Regions from separate parts of the Stenotrophomonas sp. YJH_SMC_27 genome, predicted to be linked through region 3. Evidence: predicted binding sites of a transcription regulator. Region 3 holds the regulator's gene; each other region holds the start of a gene.
The links. The regulator FliA, encoded in region 3, starts transcription of late flagellar genes. The targets are predictions, from matches to a motif close to TAAAGTTTNNCNNNCNNNGGCCGATAA.

Region 1: a site for FliA is predicted at 2,006-2,032, ahead of AC5P7R_RS00830 (methyl-accepting chemotaxis protein). Genes of this name have one in related genera too.
Region 2: a site for FliA is predicted at 2,759-2,785, ahead of AC5P7R_RS08195 (methyl-accepting chemotaxis protein). Genes of this name have one in related genera too.

What each region holds. Positions count from the first base shown of each region.
Region 1 is NZ_JCAFTA010000001.1:184,771-189,009, reverse strand. Features, by position in the region: gene mutS (DNA mismatch repair protein MutS) at 1-910, opposite strand, end outside; gene AC5P7R_RS00835 (barstar family protein) at 1,045-1,437, opposite strand; gene AC5P7R_RS00830 (methyl-accepting chemotaxis protein) at 2,065-4,239, shown strand, end outside.
Region 2 is NZ_JCAFTA010000004.1:96,912-101,150, forward strand. Features, by position in the region: gene AC5P7R_RS08190 (DUF2628 domain-containing protein) at 1-29, shown strand, start outside; gene AC5P7R_RS08195 (methyl-accepting chemotaxis protein) at 108-2,639, opposite strand; gene AC5P7R_RS08200 (NAD-dependent epimerase/dehydratase family protein) at 2,853-3,746, opposite strand; gene AC5P7R_RS08205 (S41 family peptidase) at 3,845-4,239, opposite strand, start outside.
Region 3 is NZ_JCAFTA010000023.1:45,653-49,891, forward strand. Features, by position in the region: gene flhF (flagellar biosynthesis GTPase FlhF) at 1-663, shown strand, start outside; gene AC5P7R_RS21700 (MinD/ParA family ATP-binding protein) at 650-1,537, shown strand; gene AC5P7R_RS21705 (RNA polymerase sigma factor FliA) at 1,534-2,277, shown strand; gene cheY (chemotaxis response regulator CheY) at 2,335-2,727, shown strand; gene AC5P7R_RS21715 (protein phosphatase CheZ) at 2,727-3,332, shown strand; gene AC5P7R_RS21720 (chemotaxis protein CheA) at 3,335-4,239, shown strand, end outside.

The DNA.
Region 1 (4,239 bases), on a different contig from region 3:
GCCCGCCCATCGGCGTGACCGTACTGTCGAGCACGCCCAGCAGGGTGCTGCGGGTATCCCCGTCCACGCGCGTATCCAGCTCCAGGTGGCGGCGGGTGGCGGCGTTCATCGCGATCGCCTCGCCGGCGGTTTCCATCGCGATCGAGGTCAGGTGCGGCAGGCGCTGCTTCTGGGTCTCCTCGACATAGCCGAGCAGGGCGCCCGCGGCTGCGGTCGCGCGCGGCTTGTCATCGATGCCGAAGCCGCTCAGGTCATGCAGCTTGAAAAACGCCAGCAGCTGGCGGCGGCCGCTGTCGGCGTCGAACAGCCACGGTGCGCGGCGGCGCACCCCGGTGCGCTGGCGCAGGAACTCCGGCCAGTTCTCCTCGTCCGGCACCAGCAGCTCGGCCGGTTCCAGACGGGCCAGTTCGGCTTCCAGAGCGTCGTCGGTTTCCACTTCGTTGACCAGGAAGCGGCCGCCGGCCAGGTCGGCCCAGGCCAGGCCATAGCCCTGCTTGCTGCGCGACAGGGCCATCAGCAGGGTGTCGCGGCGCTCATCCAGCAGCGCCTCGTCGGTGACCGTGCCGGGGGTGACGATACGCACCACCTTGCGCTCGACCAAGCCCTTGGCCAGCGCGGGATCGCCGATCTGCTCGCAGATCGCCACCGACTCGCCCAGCGCCACCAGCCGTGCCAGGTAGCCTTCGTACGCGTGCACCGGCACGCCGGCCATCGGGATCGGTGCGCCACCGGAACTGCCACGCTGGGTCAGGGTGATGTCGAGCAGGCGCGCGGCCTTGCGCGCGTCGTCGTAGAACAGCTCGTAGAAATCGCCCATGCGGAAGAACAGCAGCAGGTCCGGATACTCGGACTTGGCTGCGAAGAACTGCTTCATCAACGGGGTATGTTCGGCGGACTTGTCTTTGGACATGGGACTCGTGAATCGGGGCGTCCGGCCGCGCCGGAGGGCGGCGGCAGCGGAGCCGGTACAGGGCCGTCCATGGTAACTGCTGGGGCGCAGGGCTGCCGCCACTGGTGGCGGGCCGGTGCGGCACGAAAAAGGGTTCAGGCCGGGACCAGGGTGATCTGCCGATGGCTGTCGAAGATCTGCATGACGATCTCGAAGTAGGTCGGGCCCTCGCCCTGTCGCACCGCCTGCAGCCGGCGGGCGATCGCCCGCGCGTTGAAGCTGCCTGGTGCGTCCAGCTTGGCCTGCAGCCACTGGCAGGTCGCCTCCACGCCCAGCGCCGCACGGCTGTGGGCGATATCGCGCCAGATCAGCGTGGCCTGCGCGTGGCCAGCCAGTGCGCCATAGCCGCCATGCAGCAGGTCGTCCAGTGCGTCCAGGCTCGGCCCGAGCTGCCATGCCTCGCCGGCCATGAACACGCGGTTGATCTCCGTGTAAAGGCTGGCGATGTCATCGATGGCGGCGCCTTCAATCTGCAGGACGAGGGTCATGCGCCGACTGTAGCGTGGTCCGCGCTGTTGTTGATGGCCCAGCACGAGAGAGCTTTGCGCGGTCGCTCCGGGCTGAATGCCATATGGCATCGCGGTGCGCCTTTGCCACAGGTCACGACGGGCGTCGAAGGATGCGTAGAGGGCCAGCGACGATGCGAATCATTGCACTGGCAACGTGGTGGCTTGCTCTGCAGTGGGCGGACGCCACGCCGCCATGCATCTTCTGCATCGGTCATGGATGCCAGGGACTACTCCGGAGAAACACCGATACTGAGCGCGAGTTCATGAGGCTCTCCCGAGAAAGTATCGAACGTTCTTTCCCAGGCCAGAGGCGGAAGGAAGCGTGGCACATGCCTCTGGTGGCTTCTTCGCAGCCCAAGTTAATGCTGGCTACTCGTTCTCCATGCGCCGTCACCGGCTCGCAAAATGAATAACCCGCATTCAGGTCGAATATTGGGTGGTCCGATGCACGTTTGCAATGCGCGGCTGCAGGAATTTGCCGGTGCGCGGTTTTCACAACAGCCCGCACATTTCAGGATATCTGGATCGATACAATAATATCGGCCCATAAAGTTTCCCCTGCCTGCGCCGCCATCGACCGTACGGCCATTGATCAAGGGAATTGAGATGCTCGCCTTACGCAACCTCCGAGTGGGATCCCGGCTGGGCGCCGGGTTTGGTTTGCTGCTGCTGTTCATCGTCGCCATCGTCGGCCTGGCGTTGTACGGAAATCACCTGAAGTCCACCCAGTTCGAGAAAGTGGTGGACGTCAACATGGTGAAAATGCGGTTGTTGAACGAGATGCTGGATACCAACAATGCGGTGCTGATGCAGCGCCGGCTGATGGTGATCAAGCGCGGTGAGGATTTCGACAGGGATTATCGGAAGGCGCAGGAGCTGTCGCAGGCTTACGACGCCATATGGGCCAAGTACATCAAGATTCCGCGTGATGCCACCGGCGATACGCTGGTCGCGCGGATCGACGCGGCACGCAAGGCCACCGACGCGTCCACCCGGCAACTGCATGAGCGCATGAAGGCCGGCGATTTCGACGGTGCAGCCAAGGAGCTGCTTGCCGAGCAGGGCCTGGCGACGGCCTGGAACGAGGCGATCTCCACCCTGCTGCGGCACCAGGAGGTGCTGACGGCGCGCAGCCGCGAGGACTACCGCGCGACCGAGGCGTGGACCGGCACCTTGTCGATCGTGTTCGGCGTGCTGAGCCTGATACTCGGCTCGCTGGCCGCATGGGCCATCACCCGCAGCCTGACCCGGCCGCTGGAGGGAGCCGTGAAGCTCGCCGATGGCATCGCCAACGGGCGGCTGGACAGCAGCATCGACGCCTCCGGCAACGATGAGGTGACGCAGCTGCTCAGGTCGATGCAGCGCATGCAGGCGCAATTGCAGTCTGTGATGGCGGCGCAGGGGGAACTGGCTCGCCAGCACGATGCGGGCAGCCTCAGCTATCGCATGGATGAGAGCGCCTTCCCCGGTGACTACGGGCGCATGGTGCACGAGACCAATGCGCTCGTCGGCTCGCATGTGCAGGTGCAGAACCGGTTGATCGAAGTAATGAAGCACTACGCCAGGGGCGATCTGTCGGTAGACATGGATCCTCTGCCGGGCGAGAAGGCCGCGATCACCCAGGCGATGGACGAGACCAAGGCCAGCCTGTCAGCGATCAACGGTGAGATCCGCAGGCTGGCGACGGCAGCAGCGGCGGGGGACTTCAGCCTGCGCGGTGACGAGCAGCGCTTCGCTCACGATTTCCACGACATGGTGGCCGGGCTCAACCGGCTGATGCAGACCACCGACGGGAACCTGGTGCAGGTATCGCGCCTGTTGCAGTCCATCTCGCGCGGTGACCTGACCGTGCGCATGCAGGGGGACTTCCACGGGGTGTTCGCCCGGATGCGCGATGACTGCAACGCCACCGTCGACCAGCTCACGCAGATCGTCGGCCGCATCCAGGCCAGCGCGTCCAGCATCAACCTGGCGGCAGGCGAGATCGCCGCGGGCAACACCGACCTGTCGCGGCGCACCGAGCAGCAGGCGGCGAACCTGGAAGAGACTGCGGCGTCGATGGAGGAACTGACCTCCACCGTGAAGCAGAATGCCGAGCACGCACGCCAGGCCAATCAACTCGCGATCGGCGCGCACGGTGTCGCTTCGCAGGGCGGCGAGGTGGTCGGCCAGGTAGTCACCACGATGTCGGCGATCGAGGCCTCGTCGAAGAAGATCGCCGAGATCATCTCGGTCATCGATGGCATTGCTTTCCAGACCAACATCCTGGCGTTGAACGCGGCGGTGGAAGCCGCGCGAGCCGGTGAACAGGGCAGGGGCTTTGCGGTGGTGGCCAGTGAGGTGCGCACACTGGCACAGCGCTCGGCGGGTGCGGCCAAGGAAATCAAGGGCCTGATCGAGGATTCGGTTGGCAAGGTCGCCGACGGCTCGGCGCTGGTCCGCCAGGCTGGCACCACCATGGGCGAGGTGGTGGCCTCGGTGCAGCGGGTGACCGACATCATGGCCGAGATATCTGCCGCATCGCAGGAGCAGAGCTCGGGCATTGAACAGGTCAACCAGGCGGTGGTGCAGATGGACGAGACCACGCAGCAGAACGCGGCGCTGGTGGAAGAGGCCAGCGCCGCGGCTCGTTCCATGGAGGAGCAGGCCAATCTGCTGGCCGAAGCGGTTTCGGTGTTCCGCATCAGTGCGGCAACCACGGCCGCAGCCGTGCGCCCGGTCCTGGCCGCGGTCGCGGCGAAAGTGACTCCGGTACGCCGGCCGGGGGTACTGGTACCACGC
Region 2 (4,239 bases), on a different contig from region 3:
GCTGGAACCCGTTTGAAGGCATGTTCTGAGCCATCAGACCTGCGCAGGGATGCGCGGCAAGGATGCAAGCGACGCCCGGCCCCCGCCGGGCGTCTTCGTTCTCTGGCTCAGGCCGCGCGGCGTGCCGTGGCCATCGGCCCGGCCTGCAGGCGGAAGCGCGACACCGCCACCGCCAGCTGCTCGGCCTGCTCCTCCATCGCGCGGGCTGCTGCACTGGCTTCCTCCACCAGTGCAGCATTCTGCTGGGTGGTTTCGTCCATCTGCACCACGGTCTGGTTGACCTGCTCGATGCCGGCCGACTGTTCGCGCGAGGCGGCCGAGATCTCGGCCATGATCTCATTGACGCGGCCGACCTGACCGACGATGTCCTGCATGGTGCGTCCGGCACCGTGCACCAGCTGCGCACCGGCTCCGACCTGTGCCACCGAAGCGTCGATCAGCTCCTTGATCTCCTTGGCGGCACCCGCTGAGCGCTGCGCCAGCGCACGGACTTCGCTGGCAACCACGGCGAAGCCACGGCCCTGCTCGCCGGCGCGCGCGGCTTCCACCGCCGCGTTCAATGCCAGGATGTTGGTCTGGAACGCAATGCCATCGATCACCGAGATGATCTCGGCGATGCGCTGCGACGAGGCTTCGATCTGCTGCATCGTCTGCACCACCTGGCTGACCACCTCGCCCCCTTCGCTGGCCACGCCCGCTGCGGAACCGGCCAGCATGTTGGCCTGCAGCGCGTGGTCGGCATTCTGGCGCACGGTGGAGGTCAGTTCCTCCATCGACGCGGCGGTTTCTTCCAGATTGGCGGCCTGCTGTTCGGTGCGGCGCGACAGGTCGCTGTTGCCGGCCGCGATCTCGCCAGCGGCCAGGCGGATGCTGGCCGCCGACTGCTGGATCTGTCCGACGATCTGAGTCAGCTGCTGCACGGTGCTGTTGGCATCGTCGCGCATCACCGCGAACACCCCGTGGAACTCACCCTGCATGCGCGCAGTGAGGTCGCCGGCGGCGATCGCGCGCAGCAGCGTAGACAGTGCAGCCAGGTTGTGGTCGCTGACCTGCATCATTGTGTTCAAGGTCTCCACCATGCGGCGGAAATCATGCTCGAAGCGCAACGCATCACCGCGCACGGCGAAATCACCGGCAGCGGCGGCGGCGGCCAGCTGCTGGATCTGCTCGTTGATCGCAGCCAGGTTGCCCTTGGTGGTTGCCATCGCGGCGGTGAATGCCGCCTTCTCGCCCGGCAGCGCTTCCATGTCCACGCTGAGGTCGCCCACGGCGTAGCGCTGCATCACCTCGACCAGGCGCTGGGTGACCGCATTGCTGGAGGCCACCAGCTGGTTGCTGTCGGCCACCATGCGGCCGTACTCGCCCGGGAACGCCGCAGCATCCATGCGGTAGCTGAGCTCCCCGGCATCGTGGCGGCGCGCCATTTCGGCCTGCGCAGCCATCACTGACTGCAACTGCCCACGCATGCCCTGCATCGCGTCCAGCAGGCGCCCCACTTCGTCGTTGCTGCGCGCCGGCAGCGTGCTGTCCAGCTTGCCGGCGGCGACATCACCGGCCACGCGCACCGCTTCGGCCAACGGGCGGATTGCCAGGCGGCGCAGCAGTACATGGACACCGGCGCTGAGGCTCAGCGCGGCGATCACGCCGACCAGCAGGGTCAGCCACAGCAGCTGGCGTGCCTCAGCCACGATCACCGCGTGCGGCATCACCACGCCCAGGGCAAAACGCTGCGGCGCATCGCCGACCCGCAGCGGTACATACACCCGCACATTGCCGGCCGCATCCGGAGTGAAGGCCTCGAACCGACGGTCGGCGGCAATGTCGGCCAGCATGCTGCGGGTCTGCGCGTCGCTGCGCGGCTTGCCGATCTCGGCGGCATTGGCCGAGGCCAGCACCACACCCTTCGGCGACAGCAGTTCGACACGACCGGCCCCCATCGGCTTCAGCGTGGCCAGGTGCTTCTGCAACGCCGCCAGCGAGAAGTCCACGGTGAACACGCCCAGGAATCTGCCGTTCTCGATGATCGGCGTGCTCAGGGTGCTCATGAGCACCTTCTGGCCGGCGATGTCATAGGCGTAGGGTTCGCTGACCTTGGGCAGCTTGTCACGGCTGGGCCCCATGTACCAGTCGCCCGATCCGCTGGCGGTCTCGGTGTAATCGGTCATCACCGACTGCTGCGGCTTGCCGTCCTGCCAGGCCCAGTAGCTCATGTAACGGCCGGTGGCATCGTGAGCTTCGCTATTGACGAACTCCGCATCCTTGCCGTCGAAGGCATCGGCCTCCCACATGGTGCTCTTGCCGAGCCATTGCGGATGAGCACGCAGCTGTTCGCCGAGCACCGCCGCCAGGCTGGCGCGGTCGGGCACGTCGCCACGGGCACGCTGGGCCAGCACGCTTTCAACCATGGCATCGTTGCTGGCAAAGGCGGTGCCCAGGTCAGCCGCCACCTGGCGCGCCTCGGCGTTGGCCTCGCTGGTCATGGTCTGGCGCGAGGCGCTGATCAGACTGGCGCTGGCCTGCCGGTAGATCAGGAACGCGGTCAGGCCGAAGCACAGCAGCGCGATCACAGCGGTGCCCAGCATCAGCTTGTGGGCGATGCTGCCCGGGCGTTGGGCAGTGGCGGAGCGGGAAGAAGGCATGGGAGGGTCCGCAAGGCAATTCAGGACGACCGGCGTCACGAGGACACCGCGCAGGCGCGCGATCCGTCGCGCAGGCCACCGGCCGCCGGGCCGCGCCCGGTGCACGAGGCACACCGGGTTTAGCGGCCGGCCGCCATCGAGATTGAGGCCAGCGGCCTGCACATTCCTGAACCTGCTCAGGGTGGGCTCGGTGCCCCGCCCCCTGCGACCATCTCATTCGGCGACCCGATCCTTGATCCACTCCGCCCTTGGCAGCACCTCAATGCTGCCGGCGGCGTACTGCTGCAGCACGTCGTCCGGGCCGAAGCGCGGCTGCCAGCCCAGCACGCTGCGCAGGCGGGCACTGTCGTAGACGCGATCGATGCTCAACGGCAGCGGCCAGCCCCGTCGTTCGAACTCGGCCAGCAGCTGTGGCGCGCGGCGTGCCAGCACGCTGCGCGGGTGGGTGGCCAGCTCCAGGCAATCCTCACGCCGGAACGGCGTTGGAGCGCACGCGATGTAACGCGCGAAAGCGGCACCTTCGTCCAGCAGCAGTGCAGCATGCGCGCTGGCTACATCACGTGCGTCGATACCGCGGTGCAGGCGGAACATCGCCATGCGTTCGGGCGGCTCGGGGAAGCAGCGGGCCATACGCAGCACGCGCACGCTGAAGGCCGGCGCCGCAGCGGCTTCGGCCAGTGCTTCGGCCTGCAGCTTGGTGCGGTGGTAGATCGTGCGCGGCAACGGCTCGGTGTCTTCATCGATCCAACGGCAGCCACCGGCGACCACGGCGTGGCCGTACAGCGCGGTTGTACTGGTCAGCACGAATCGCCGCGCCCCGGCTTCGCGTGCGGCCTGCAGCAGGTGCGCGGTCGCCTCCACGTTGATCTGGTGGAACACCCCGTCCGGCACCAGGCCGACGTGGGGTGCGTGCAGGGCGGCGGTATGGATCACCGCGTCAACGCCCTGCACCGCCCGTGCGACAGCCTGGTGATCGGTGACATCGGCAATGATGCGGGTGGTGGCGAATGGGCTGCGATCCAGCCCCACCACTTCGTGGGAGGCCGCCAATGCGCCGAAGATCGCGCGCCCGATCCGCCCGGAACTGCCGGTCAGCAGAATCTTCATTGAGTCCATTCACTCGAAGCGCCCGGGAACTACCGGGATGCCTCGATTCTAGGCACGCTGCATGTCGTCTGCGATAGGGCGCAATTGCAATTGTGCGTTCATTCCCGCGAGGCCGATCGGGCCAGCAGCTGCCGCGCGACGAACAGCGGATCGTCACCGCCTACCGCGTCGGGCGTGACACCGGTGCGTTCCCAGTTGGTTCCGGTATGTAGATTGATCGGCTGCCGATCGGGAATGCTGATCTGATAGCCATCCGGCAGCAGCACAGGATCATCGACCATGTGTGCAGCGCCGCCGCTGCGCGTGCCGACAATGCGTGCACGGCCCAGCGCCTGCAGCGAGTAGGCGACGAACTCGGCAGCCGACGCGGTGCGGCGATCGATCAGCACGACCAGCGGCTTCAGGTAAGTGGGCAGGCTTGCCGGCGGCAGTGGTACCAGCGTGCGCCGCCCGCGCTGGTCCAACTGCTGCACCGCGTCGATCTTCGCGTCCA
Region 3 (4,239 bases):
CCGATCGCCCCGGTCGACCCGCTGGAAGAAGGCGGCGTGATCGCCCTGGTCGGCCCGACCGGCGCCGGCAAGACCACCACCATCGCCAAGCTGGCCTCGCGATTCGCCGAGAAGCACGCGCCGCGTGACGTCGCCCTGGTCACCACCGATACCGCCCGCATCGGCGCCCGCGAGCAGCTCTACGGCTACGGCCGCCAGCTCGGCATCGCGGTGCACGAGGCCAACAGCGGCACCGACCTGGACCAGCTGCTGGAACGCCTGAAGGACTACAAGCTGGTGCTGATCGATACCGCCGGCCTGGGCCCGCGTGACCGTGCCCTGGCCGCCCAGCTGCAGTGGCTGCGCGCCGCGCGCCAGGTGCGCACCCTGCTGGTGCTCCCGGCCAACACCAGCTTCGGCGACATGGACGAGGTGGTGCGCCGCTTCGGTGCGGCAAACCTGCAGGGCCTGGTGCTGAGCAAGCTGGACGAGACCGGCCGCTTCGGCAACGCCCTGTCGGTGGCGGTGGACCACGCCCTGCCGATCACCTGGGTGACCGATGGCCAGGACGTCCCGGAGGACCTGCATAGGGCCAGTGCAGCCAATCTCGTACTTCGCCTTGAAGATTTGCGCCGAGCGGCCGATATGCCCTGCAACCCGGAGTTGAACCATGCCGTCGCGTGAGTACGCCAAGCTGACCAAGACCTTCCCGCTGTCGGCCACCCGCAGCGAGCCGCTCGGCCCTGTGCGCACCATCGCGGTGACCGGCGGCAAGGGCGGCGTGGGCAAGACCAACGTCTCGGCCAACCTGGCTGTGGCGCTGGCGGGCATGGGCAAGCGCACGCTGCTGCTGGACGCCGACCTGGGCCTGGCCAACATCGACGTTATCCTGGGCTTGAACCCCACCTTTACGCTGGCCGACCTGGTGGCCGGCCGCTGCTCGCTGGACGACGTCATCGTCGAAGGCCCGAACGGCGTGCTGGTCGTCCCGGCCGCTTCCGGCCGCCGGCACATGGCCGAGCTGGCCCCGGCCGAGCATGTCGGCCTGGTCAACGTGTTCTCCGAACTGGAACGCGAGCTGGACATCATGGTGGTCGATACCGCCGCCGGCATCACCGACGGCGTGCTGACCTTCTGCCAGGCCGCGCAGGACACCGTGGTGGTGGTCTGTGACGAACCGGCCTCGATCACCGACGCCTACGCACTGATCAAGGTGCTGTCGCGCGAGCGCGGCGTGGACCGCATCCAGGTGGTGGCCAACATGGTGCGCGACCCCAACGAGGGCCGCGTGCTGTACGAAAAGCTGACCCGCGTGTGCGAGAAGTTCCTCGCCGATGTCTCGCTGAACTACCTGGGCTGCGTGCCGCAGGATGATTGGCTGCGCCTGTCGGTGCAGCGCCAGCAACCGGTGGTGAAGGCCTACCCGTCCAGCCCGGCCGCGCTGGCGATCACCGAGATCGCGCGCCGCACCGCACGCTGGCAGGCGCCGACCGAACCGCGTGGCGGCGTCGAGTTCTTCCTCGAGCGCATTCTCAAGCAGCGCGGGGTGGCCGCATGAAAGGCGCAGCCCAGTACCGGGAGGTCCAGCGCTCGGCGGCCAACGAGGTCATCTCCCAGCACTCGGACCTGGTGCGGCGCATCGCCCACCACCTGGCCGCACGCCTGCCGGCGAGCGTGGAGGTGGACGACCTGATCCAGGCCGGCATGATGGGGCTGATCGAAGCGTCGCGCAGCTACGACGCCGACCAGGGCGCCTCGTTCGAGACCTACGCCTCGATCCGCATCCGCGGTTCGATGATCGACGAGATCCGCCGTGGCGACTGGGTGCCGCGCTCGGTGCATCGCCGCGCACGCGACGCCGCTGCCACCATCCGCCGCCTGGAACAGAGCACCGGCCGTGCCGCCAGCGCCACCGAAGTGGCCGCCGCGATGGAGATGCCGCTGCCCGAATACCTGCGGCTGATGGAAGACGCCGCGCGTGGCCAGGTGCTGAGCCTGGAGTCACGCATCGAGGACCAGGGCGAGCTGGACACCGTCGCCCAGGGCGGCCCGACCCCGCAGCAGGTGCTGGAGCGCGGCGAGTTCGGCCGCGAGCTGGGCAAGGCCATCGGCCACCTGCCCGAGCGCGAACAGCTGGTGCTCTCGCTCTATTACGAGCAGGAACTGAACCTGAAGGAGATCGGCGCGGTGCTCGGCGTGAGCGAGTCGCGGGTCTGCCAGATCCACGGCCAGGCCGTGCTGCGCCTGCGTGGACGATTGAAGATTTTCGAGGCGGCCGACGCCGGCCTGGAAGAGTGAACATGCCCGAGGCGGCTGCCCCCGGCCACCCGGAATGAACAACAAAGGAACTCTGCTTTGAACAAGAACATGCGCATCCTGATCGTCGACGACTTCTCGACCATGCGTCGCATCGTCAAGAACCTGCTGGGCGATCTTGGCTTCACCAATACCGCCGAAGCCGAGGACGGGCATGCCGCGCTGTCGCTGCTGCAGAGCCAGTCGTTCGATTTCGTCGTCACCGACTGGAACATGCCGGTGATGACCGGCATCGAGCTGCTCAAGGCGATCCGCGCCGATGCCAAGCTGAAGACCCTGCCAGTGCTGATGGTCACTGCCGAAGCCAAGCGCGAACAGATCATCGAAGCCGCCCAGAACGGCGTGAACGGCTACATCATCAAGCCCTTCACCGCGCAGACGCTGGAAGAGAAGCTCGGCAAGATCTTCGAACGCCTGGCGGCCAGCGCCTGATGGATACCACGGTCGACAAGAACGCCCTGGCCCTGCGCCTGCAGGAAGCCCTGGACGCACTGGAGTCCGGTGACGAAGCTGCCTGGCGGCAACGCATCGACGGACTGGTCGCGCTGCGCACGCAGCCGATGATGAGCGGCCTGTCGCGGCTGGCCCGCGAGCTGGGACAGGCGCTGGGTGAACTGCCGACCGTGCCCAGCGAGGCCGGTGAGCTGGATGACGCCTGCGCGCGCCTGGACCACGTGGTGGCGATGACCGAACAGGCCACCCACCGCACCCTGGACCTGGCCGAGGAATGCCGCAGCCTGACCGAACTGCTGCGTGCCGAAGGCCTGCAGCCGGGCCAGGACGCGCAGCTCGAGCGCATCCGCCACAACCTGACCGAGATCGCCCTGACCCAGAGCTACCAGGACCTGACCGGGCAGATCATCCGTCGCGTGGTCGGCATCGTCCGCCGCGTGCACGAGGGCTTCGGCGCACTCGGCCTGCCGCCGGAACAGCATCGCACCGACCCGGCACTGGCCGGGCCGGCACTGAAGGGACTGGACCGCCACGCGGTCTCGCAGAACGACGCCGACGACCTGTTGTCGGATCTGGGGCTGTAAGCATGAGCGCGGTATCCGACGACATCACTGCCGATTTCATCATCGAGGCGCAGGAGATCCTGGACCGCCTCGGCGAACAGCTGGTGTCGCTGGAGCAGGCACCGCAGGACAGCGACCAGCTCAATGCGGTGTTCCGCGGCTACCACACGCTCAAGGGCGGCGCCGGCTTCCTCGGCGTCACTGCCATGGTCGAGCTGTGCCACGCCGCTGAGGAGGCGCTGGGCGCGGCGCGCGCCGGCCAGGCCGTGCTGCAGGCCCACCACTTCGACGCGGCCCAGCAATCACTGGATTACCTGCAGTCGATGCTGGACGCCGTGTCGTCCGGCACCGAGCCGGGCTATGCGCCGCCGGACCTGATCGCCCAGTTCGACGTGCAAGGGGCTGCCGTGGCTGCGCCCGCCGCCGCCGCAGCACCCGCTGCGGGGGGCAGCGACCTGATCACCGACGACGAATTCGAGGCGCTGCTCGACCAGCTGCACGGTGGCAATGCTCCGACTGCGATCGCGCCGGCAAAAAAAGCCGACGACGGCCTGATCAGCGAGGACGAGTTCGAAGCCCTGCTCGACCAGTTGCACGGTGGCGCCGCACCGGGTGCCAAGCCTGCTGCAGTCCTGGCACCGGCGCCGGCGCCCGCGCCGCGCCCGGTCGCTGCACCGACACCCGTGGCCAAGCCGGCGGCCAAGCCGCTGGCCGAGGCCGAACACACGGTGCGCGTTGATACCAAACGCCTGGACGCGATCGTCAACCTGATCGGCGAACTGGTGCTGTCGCGCAATCGGCTCAAGACCCTGCGTGCACGCCTGCGCGATGAAGAGCTGGACCGCGCCGTGTCGACGCTGGATATCGCCACCGCGCGCCTGCAATCGGCGGTGATGCGCACCCGCATGCAGCCGGTGGGCAAGGTCTT